Streptomyces collinus Tu 365: one gene and its partner. The protein of the gene in region 1 interacts with the protein of each later gene in a pairwise test. Links are inferred from orthologs where the notes say so. Each region holds a gene or a part of one and is shown on either strand. Other genes may lie near its edges.

Region 1 (5,560 bases):
GGCGAGGGGATCGGCCAGCTTCCCGAGGTGCTGGACGGGCCGTCCACGCGCGGCATCGCCTCGGTGGCCTGCAGATCCAGCGGCAGGTCCATGCGCGTCGTCGGGCCGGGCGCGAACGGCTGCTGGGAGCCGGGCATCTGCACCGCCCGGTAGGCGGCGGCGAACCCGGAGGCGGGCTCGCCGGCCGGGGCCATCGGGGTCTGGTACAGCGGCGCGGCGGCGGGGGCCGGGGCCTCGGCGGGGCGCCGCGGCTCGCGCCGGCCCTCGCGCCGGCCCTCGAAGCCCTGGGGGCCGGACTCGGCGACCCGCGAGCGGCTCGCCTCCAGGTCGTCGATGCCGGGCCGCTCGGAGCTGCCCAGGAGGGCGACGAGCCGGTCGGCGACCTTGCGCTTGACGGGGCGCGGGGCGGACCGCAGCGCGAGGGCGCCCATGACGCCCAGCAGGGCGAGGCTGTAGAGGATCGTGAAGATGGGCTTGGCCTGGCGGCCCGCGTAGAGGCCGTGGACCAGCGCGGCGCACCAGGCCGGGTAGGCGAGCATGTGCATCGCCCGCCAGCGGGCGGCGACGGGGGCCGGGGTGGCGAAGTTGCTGCGCAGGGCACCGGTGACGCCGACGAAGATCATCAGCAGGCCCGCGAGCGAGCCCAGGCCGATGAGGCCGCCGATCCCGGTGACGCCCAGGGAGAACGGGATGATCGCGGCGATCAGCTGGGTGTGACCGAGTGCGATCTTGGTGGTGATGTGCAGCAGCAGGAACGCGATCGAGGCGACCGCGGTCGTCCGGTGCACCGCCTGGCCGACGATCCGCTGGCGCGTGTTCAGGAAGATCCGGTCCTGGGCGAACAGGCCCCAGATCACCGAGCAGCTGAGTGAGACGAGGGACAGCACGCCCGCGCCGAAGTTCAGGAACTCGCGGAACTGGCTGCCTCCGACCAGCACGATCGCGGGTATGAGCAGCAGGACGACAGCGGACGCCACCCCGTAGGCCGACCGGCCGGGTTTGGGGAGCGAGCTGTTACTACGACGAGTGTTCATGGGGGCAACTCCGAGCAGTTTCGGGAAAGCGGTCCCGCTGCCGAACTCTAAGTGGAGCCATACCGATCAGTACGAGGTTTGAGTTATTGCGTTGTTATCAAAGGACAATGCGACTGTGTCGATGTCCCTTAGTAGCTGTTACGCGAAGTAATCCTTGACCTTCGTTCAGTTCTGGTCGGGTTCCTGGCATGTCCACAAGGCATACGGAAGCGCGTCGCGGCTTACTCAAGGCCTGCGGTACCCTAGCGCCATGCGTGCCGTACGCCTTCTGCTTAGCGGGCCGCGCTGATCAGTACCGACCCCCGGTCGAACCGAGAGGTCGGCATCGGCGCGGCGTCCCCTCCTGTGTGAGGGGCTTTTTCGTTTTCGGATGACGCAGCCGCAGGCAGAGACGATCGATGGAGCTTTGAGGATCATGAGCGAGACGAACCCCGCTGCCACCGCTGCGGCGTCGGCGGAGGCCGCGCCGCACCGCTACACGGCCGCCCTGGCCGCCGACATCGAGGCGCGCTGGCAGGACTTCTGGGACGCCGACGGCACCTACGCCGCGCCCAACCCCACGGGCGACCTGGCGGGCGATCCGGAGCTGGTCGCGAAGCCCAAGAAGTTCATCATGGACATGTTCCCGTACCCCTCGGGCGCGGGTCTGCACGTGGGTCACCCCCTGGGCTACATCGCCACCGACGTCTACGCCCGGTTCCAGCGCATGACCGGCCACAACGTCCTGCACACCCTCGGCTTCGACGCCTTCGGCCTGCCCGCCGAGCAGTACGCGGTGCAGACCGGCACGCACCCGCGCGTGTCCACCGAGGCCAACATCGAGAACATGAAGGCCCAGCTGCGCCGGCTGGGCCTGGGCCACGACAAGCGCCGCTCGTTCGCCACGATCGACCCGGACTACTACAAGTGGACCCAGTGGATCTTCCTGCAGATCTTCAACTCCTGGTACGACGCAGAGGCCGGCAGGGCCCGCCCGATCGCCGAGCTGATCGCCGCGTTCGAGTCCGGTGAGCGGCCGGTCCCGGGCACCACGCGCGCGTGGAGCGAGCTGAGCGAGGGCGAGCGCGCCGACGTCCTGGGCGAGTACCGCCTGGCCTACGCCTCCGACGCGCCGGTCAACTGGTGCCCCGGCCTGGGCACCGTGCTGGCCAACGAGGAGGTCACCGCCGACGGCCGGTCCGAGCGCGGCAACTTCCCGGTCTTCAAGGCCAAGCTGCGCCAGTGGAACATGCGCATCACCGCCTACGCCGACCGCCTGCTGGAGGACCTGGAGGAGCTGGACTGGCCCGAGGCCATCAAGCTGCAGCAGCGCAACTGGATCGGCCGCAGCGAGGGCGCCCGCGTCGACTTCCCGATCGACGGCGAGAACATCACGGTCTTCACGACCCGCCCGGACACCCTGTTCGGCGCCACCTACATGGTGCTGGCCCCCGAGCACCCGCTGGTCGAGAAGTTCACCCCCGAGGCGTGGCCCGAGGGCACCCACGACGTGTGGACCGGCGGCCACGCCACCCCGTCCGAGGCCGTCGCCGCCTACCGCGCGCAGGCCGCCGCCAAGTCCGACGTGGAGCGGCAGGCCGAGGCCAAGGACAAGACCGGCGTCTTCATCGGCGCCTACGCCACCAACCCGGTCAACGGCGAGCGGGTGCCGGTCTTCATCGCCGACTACGTGCTGATGGGCTACGGCACCGGCGCGATCATGGCCGTCCCGGCGGGCGACCAGCGCGACTTCGAGTTCGCGCGCGCCTTCGAGCTGCCGATCCACTGCATCGTCGAGCCGACCGACGGCCGCGGCACCGACACCGCCACGTGGGAGAACGCCTTCGCCTCCTACGACGCGAAGATCATCAACTCGTCCAACGACGAGGTCACGCTGGACGGCCTGGGCGTCGCCGAGGCCAAGGCGCGCATCACCGAGTGGATGCAGAGCCGCGGCGTCGGCGAGGGCACCGTCAACTTCCGCCTGCGCGACTGGCTGTTCAGCCGCCAGCGCTACTGGGGCGAGCCCTTCCCGATCGTCTACGACGAGGACGGCATCGCCCACGCGCTGCCCGAGTCGATGCTGCCGCTGGAACTGCCCGAGGTCGAGGACTACAGCCCGCGCACGTTCGACCCGGACGACGCCGACACCCAGCCCGAGACGCCGCTGTCGCGCAACGAGGACTGGGTCAACGTCACGCTGGACCTGGGCGACGGACCCCGCAAGTACCGCCGCGAGACCAACACCATGCCCAACTGGGCCGGTTCCTGCTGGTACGAGTTCCGTTACCTGGACCCGCACAACGACCAGAAGCTGGTCGACCCCGAGATCGAGCGGTACTGGATGGGTCCGCGCGAGGGCCTGCCGCACGGCGGCGTCGACCTGTACGTCGGCGGCGCCGAGCACGCCGTGCTGCACCTGCTGTACGCCCGCTTCTGGTCCAAGGTCCTGTACGACCTGGGGCACGTCTCCTCGGCCGAGCCGTTCCACAAGCTGTTCAACCAGGGCATGATCCAGGCCTACGTCTACCGCGACAGCCGGGGCATCGCGGTGCCGGCCGCCGAGGTGGAGGAGCGCGACGGCGACTACTACTACCAGGGCGAGAAGGTCAGCCGCCTGCTGGGCAAGATGGGCAAGTCGCTGAAGAACGCGGTGACCCCGGACGAGATCGCCGCCGAGTACGGCGCCGACACCCTGCGCCTGTACGAGATGGCCATGGGCCCGCTGGACGTCTCCCGGCCCTGGGACACACGCGCGGTCGTCGGCCAGTTCCGGCTGCTGCAGCGGCTGTGGCGCAACGTCGTCGACGAGGACTCCGGCGAGACGACCGTCACCGGCGCCGAGCCCGACGAGGACACCCTGCGCGCCCTGCACAAGGCGATCGACGGCGTGCGCCAGGACCTGGAGGGCCTGCGCTTCAACACCGCCATCGCCAAGGTCACCGAGCTGAACAACCACCTGACCAAGGCCGGCACCGCGGTGCCGCGCCAGGTCGCCGAGCCGCTGGTGCTGATGATCGCCCCGCTGGCCCCGCACATCGCCGAGGAGCTGTGGCGCAGGCTGGGCCACACCGAATCGGTCGTCCACCAGGACTTCCCGGTCGCCGACCCGCGCTACGTGGTGGACGAGACCGTGACCTGTGTCGTGCAGGTCAAGGGCAAGGTCAAGGCCCGCCTGGAGGTGCCGCCGGGCATCTCCGACGAGGAGCTGGAGAAGGCCGCCCTGGCCGACGAGAAGGTCGTCCTGGCACTGGGCGGCGCGGCCGTCCGCAAGGTCATCGTGCGGGCTCCGAAGCTGGTGAACATCGTCACCGGCTGACCGCGCGTCCCCGCGGGACGGTCCCGGCACACAGGGGTGACCAGGTGTGCCGGGCGTCGGGGTAGTCCCCTACGGGCAGGTTCGGGGTTCTTCCGGAACCCGGGGCCTGCCCGCTGCGTTTACCGTGGAGAGGCGGCCGCTCGTGCCGTGCCGGTCGGAGGAGGAGCGTCATGGAAGCAGTGATCACCGTGTTCGTTCTGATCCTCCTTGCGTTCATCGGCGTGGGCACCTACGTCACGATCAAGGCCGTCGGCGCCGCCAAACGCGGAGTGGACCGCACGATCGCGCAGGCCAGGCGCACGGTCGAGGACCACACCCTGCGTGCCAGGTCCTTCGCCCAGATCGGCCCGGCCGGGGAGATCGCCCAGCTCCGGCTCACCCTGCGCACCTCGATGCGGGCCACCCAGGACGCGCTGGCCGCGGGCGCGGTGGAGGACGAGTCGCTGAAGGAGTCCCTCGGCCTCTTCGAGCGGCTCAGCGCGCACGGACGCGAACTGGACGCCGACCTACGGCGGCTGGAGTCCGAGCCGGACCGGGCCGCCCTCGCCGCACTGCTGCCCGAGCTGCGCCGCCGCACCGAGCGCATCACCAAGTCCGCCGACTCCCTGCGCTGGGCCGCCCGTGACCGGGCCCGCCGCTTCTCCGACGACGACCTGGACTCGCTGAGCACCCAGATCGACGTCGAGGCGGGCGCCCTGCGGCACTGGACCGGGCCGGAACCCGCGTCCTCGCCGTGGTCCGACACCCCGGCGTCCGCCACCGACGCGGAGCGGCCGGCGCCCGCGATCACCCCGCCCGCGCAGCGTCCCACCCCCTCCTGGCAGAAGAAACCGCGCCCCGAGAGCACCACATGACGGACCCGTTCCCGGTCCGGCGGGCAGGGGCCGGGCTGCCGCACGGCGACCACGGCAGGTAACCTCCAGCTCATGTCCCGCCATGTCGCGATCGTCACCGATTCAACGGCCTACCTGCCGCCGCGGACGATGGAGCGCCACGGCATCACCGCGGTGCCCCTGACCGTGGTCCTCGGGAACCAGGCGCTCGAAGAGGGCACCGAGATCTCGACCCGTTCGCTGGCCCAGGCGTTGCAGAAGCGCCGCCCGGTCACCACCTCCCGCCCCAGCCCCCAGGTCTTCGCGGAGACGTACCGTCAGGTCGCCGAGTCCGGGGCGAGCGGCATCGTCTCCCTGCACCTGTCCGCCGAACTGTCCGGCACCCACGACGCGGC
Region 2 (3,971 bases), 2.8 Mb from region 1 along the record:
GCCGAGGTGGTGGAGTCGGCGACCGGCAGTAACACGGCGAACTCGTCACCGCCGAGCCGGGCCGCCTCCGCGCCGCGCGGCAGGGCGACCCGCAGCCGGTCGGCGATCTGGAGCAGCAGCCGGTCACCGGCGAGATGACCGAGGGTGTCGTTCACCGACCGGAAACGGTCGAGGTCGATCAGCATGAGGGCCGCGCGGGCGCCGATCCGCTCGGCGTCGTCCAGCGCGGTCCAGATCCGCTCCAGCAGCCACTGCCGGTTGGGCAGTCCGGTCAGCGGGTCGCGCAACTGCTCCTCGGCGCGGGCGCGGGCCATCCACAGCGTGGAGTCGAGGGCGATGAGCGGGATCGCGAACAGCGGGAGCAGGATCGGCTGGGCGTCGGCGACCACGCACACCAGGGGCGCGATGCCGAGCAGCGCGACGGCGACCAGGCCCTGCCTGACCAGGGCGGTGCGGGCGACGGTGGGCAGTCCGCCACCGCGCGGCGCGTGCAGGTACCAGAGCAGGCCGCGGCTGACCGCGAGGTACGCGGCCGCGACGACCATCACCTCGGGCACGGTGGTGATGCCCCAGCTCTCGGGCCGCCACGGCTCCTCGACGCTCGGCACCCGTCCGAAGCAGCCGAGCACCAGGGCGCCGGCGCCGATCCCGAGGATGTCCGCGGCGCCCTGCAGCACGCCCTGGCGCCAGCGGTGCCGCCTCGCTGTGCCGACCAGGACGACGACGGTCAGGCTGACCATGCCGGCGGGCACCCAGCCGTACAGCAGCAGGACGGCGAGGGTGAGGGCGGCGCCGGAGCCGGTGCCGCCCCACCAGCGGGCGCGGCCGAGCATCACGAGGTGGCCGACGATGATGCCGGTGAGCACGGCCAGCGACCAGCCGAGCGTGTCGCACGGGAAGAGGGCGTGGTGCTGCGTGAACGCGCGGACGAAGCCGGCGCCCAGGACGCAGCCGGCGGCGGCCACCACGGCGGCGGGCAGCGGCGGCCGGGGCAGGTGCCGTTCGGCGTCGCCGCCGGGCAGCGCCGGGACGGCTTCGACGACCAGGGGGATCGCGGTGTGCGTCTCGGCGGGGGTACCCGGTCCGGCCGGGCGCGGCCGGACGTGCGTGCGCTCGGCGCCCCGTCCGGTCCACCGGCTCTCCCGCCACGCGACCGCACGGCGGCGCAGGCGCAGCCATGCGTCCGGAGCGGCGCTCTCGGTCGGTTCCATTCCCGTCCCTCTCACAGCCGGCGGTGCCCACGCCACGCGGCCCGATGCCCGACAACCATCAGCGGCTCCGCGTCGAAGAAGGCCTCCCCGTGCCCTTCGCGGGCAGGGAGATGCCCCAGCCGCAGCTGGGCACGGCAGGCGCACACCTCAACAGTAGGACGCTGAAGGCTCCCTCGGGCAGCGGTCGTCGACGGTTGCCCGAATGCGCCCGGGCCACCCGTATGCAACTGATATGCACCGAACGGGTGGCCTTCAACCGCTACTCGGCGGAGGGAAGCGCGACTTCGGCCGCGGCCTCGGGTCCCCGCTCCAACAGGACGGCGAAACCGTCCTCGTTCAGGACCGGGACCTTGAGCTGCATCGCCTTGTCGTACTTCGACCCCGGGTTGTCGCCGACCACCACGAACGAGGTCTTCTTCGACACCGATCCGGTCACCTTCGCGCCGCGGCTCTGCAGCGCGTCCTTGGCGCCGTCCCGCGTGAAGTTCTCCAGGGTGCCGGTGACGACGACGGTGAGCCCCTCCAGCGGACGCGGCCCCTCGTCCTCGCCCGAGGCCTGGTCCTCCAGCGGGACTCCGGCCGCCTTCCACTTGCGGACGATCTCGCGGTGCCACTCCTCGGCGAACCACTCCTTGAGGGCGGCGGCGATGATGGGGCCGACGCCGTCCGTGCCGGCCAGCTCCACCTCGGTGGCCTGCTCGATGCGGTCGAGCGAGCGGAACTCGCGGGCGAGGGCCTGCGCGGCGACCGGGCCGACGTGCCGGATGGACAGCCCGTTCAGGAAGCGGGCGAGCGGGCGGGACTTGGCCGCCTCGATGTTCTCCAGGAGGGCGAGGGTGTTCTTCTTCGGCTCGCCCTTCTGGTTGGCGAAGACCGTGACGACCTTCTCCTCGCCCGTCTTCGGGTCCCGCTTGGGCAGCCCGCTGTCCGGGTCGAGGACGTAGGCCTTGATGGGCAGCAGCTTCTCCACCGTCAGGTCGAACAGGTCGCCCTCGTCGACCAGCGGCGGGTCGGCCGGCTCCAGCGGCTGGGTGAGCGCGGCCGCGGCCACGTCGCCGAAGTGCTCGATGTCCAGGCACTCGCGGCCCGCGAGGTAGGACAGGCGTCCGCGCAACTGGGCAGGGCAGGCACGGGCGTTGGGGCAGCGGAGGTCGATGTCGCCCTCCTTCATGGGCCGCAGCGCCGTGCCGCACTCGGGGCACTCGCCCGGCATCACGAACTCCCGCTCGCTGCCGTCCCGCAGGTCGGCCACGGGGCCGAGGATCTCCGGGATGACGTCACCGGCCTTGCGCAGCACGACGGTGTCGCCGATGAGCACGCCCTTGGCCTTGACGACCTCCTGGTTGTGCAGGGTGGCGAACTCGACCTCGCTGCCCGCGACGGTGACCGGCTCGACCTGGGCGTACGGCGTGACCCGGCCGGTGCGGCCGACCCCCACCTTGATGTCGATGAGCTTGGTGTTGACCTCCTCCGGCGCGTACTTGTAGGCGATCGCCCAGCGCGGGGCGCGCGCGGTGGAGCCCAGGCGGCCCTGGAGGCGGATCTCGTCGAGCTTGATGACGGCGCCGTCGATCTCGTGCGCCACGGAGTGGCGGTTCTCGCCGTAGTAGGCGATGAACGCGCGGACGCCGTCGAGGTCGTCGACCACGCGGTTGTGCGGGGAGGTCGGCAGTCCCCAGGTCTTCAGCAGGTCGTAGGCCTGGGAGAGGCGGGTCATGCCCGAGAAGCCCTCCAGGGCGCCGATGCCGTGGACGACCATGTGCAGCGGCCGGGTGGCGGTGACCCGCGGGTCCTTCTGCCGCAGCGAACCGGCCGCCGCGTTGCGGGGGTTGGCGAAGGGCTTGTCTCCCGCTGCGACCAGGCGTGCGTTCAGCTCGAGGAACTTCTCCATCGGGAAGTAGACCTCGCCGCGGATCTCGACCAGGTCCGGGACGTCGTCGCCCTTGAGGCGGTCCGGGATCTCCGCGATCGTGCGGACGTTCGGGGTGATGTCCTCGCCGGTGCGGCCGTCGCCGCGGGTGGCCGCGCGGGTGAGACGGCCGTGCTCGTAGGTGAGGTTGACCGCGAGGCCGTCGACCTTCAGCTCGCACAGGAAGTGGTACTCCTGCTCGCCCAGTTCCCGCGCGATGCGGTCGGCCCAGGCGGCCAGGTCGTCGTCGTTGAAGGTGTTGTCCAGGGAGAGCATCCGCTGGCGGTGCTCGACGGCGGTGAACTCCGTGGCGTACGACCCGGCGACCTTCTGGGTGGGCGAGTCCGGGGTGCGCAGCTCGGGGTACTCCGCCTCCAGCGCCTCCAGCGTCTTCAGGAGCTTGTCGAACTCCGCGTCGCTGACGACGGGAGCGTCCTTCACGTAGTACCGGAAGCGGTGCTCCTCGACCTGCTCCGCGAGCCGCGTGTGCTTCTCGCGGGCCTCGGCGGGCACCGCCGTCGTCCGGGCTTGCTTGTCGCCGGCCACCGTGTTGTCCTCCCGTTACTCTGGGTTGTCCGCGAGGGATCTCGCCGCCCGGACGCAGTGGGCGAGCACCTGGCGCGCGTAGGCGGGGGAAGCGCCCGCGAGCCCGCACGCCGGGGTCACCGTGACCGCCTCCGCGAGCAGCCCCGGACGCAGCCCCAGCCTGCGCCACAGCGTCCTGACACCCATGACGCTACCGGCAGGGTCCGACAATGGGCCGTCGGTGCCCGGCACGACACCGGCGAACAGCCGGGTGCCGGCTTCCACCGCCTCGCCGATGGCGTCGTCGTCACGTTCGGTGAGCAGCG

What was found.
Region 2: the proteins of leuS (region 1) and ligA interact in binary tests that used the Escherichia coli proteins (3 or more experiments, as listed by UniProt). The link is inferred for Streptomyces collinus Tu 365 from one-to-one orthologs.

Annotation. Positions count from the first base shown.
Region 1 is NC_021985.1:3,122,577-3,128,136, reverse strand. What follows is about bases 1,108-4,532. They hold leuS (leucine--tRNA ligase), read left to right. Parts: upstream 1,108-1,449; coding sequence 1,450-4,332; downstream 4,333-4,532. Other genes in these bases: B446_RS13485 (hypothetical protein), read left to right, coding at 4,503-4,532. In the rest of the region: B446_RS13495 (cytochrome b/b6 domain-containing protein), read right to left, coding at 1-1,034; more of B446_RS13485, read left to right, coding at 4,533-5,186; B446_RS13480 (DegV family protein), read left to right, coding at 5,259-5,560.
Region 2 is NC_021985.1:5,928,201-5,932,171, reverse strand. Bases 1,069-3,971 are described here. They hold ligA (NAD-dependent DNA ligase LigA), read right to left. Parts: upstream 3,667-3,971; coding sequence 1,471-3,666; downstream 1,069-1,470. Other genes in these bases: B446_RS25865 (methionine synthase), read right to left, coding at 3,682-3,971; B446_RS25875 (putative bifunctional diguanylate cyclase/phosphodiesterase), read right to left, coding at 1,069-1,211. Also shown: more of B446_RS25875, read right to left, coding at 1-1,068. UniProt on the Escherichia coli protein: DNA ligase that catalyzes the formation of phosphodiester linkages between 5'-phosphoryl and 3'-hydroxyl groups in double-stranded DNA using NAD as a coenzyme and as the energy source for the reaction.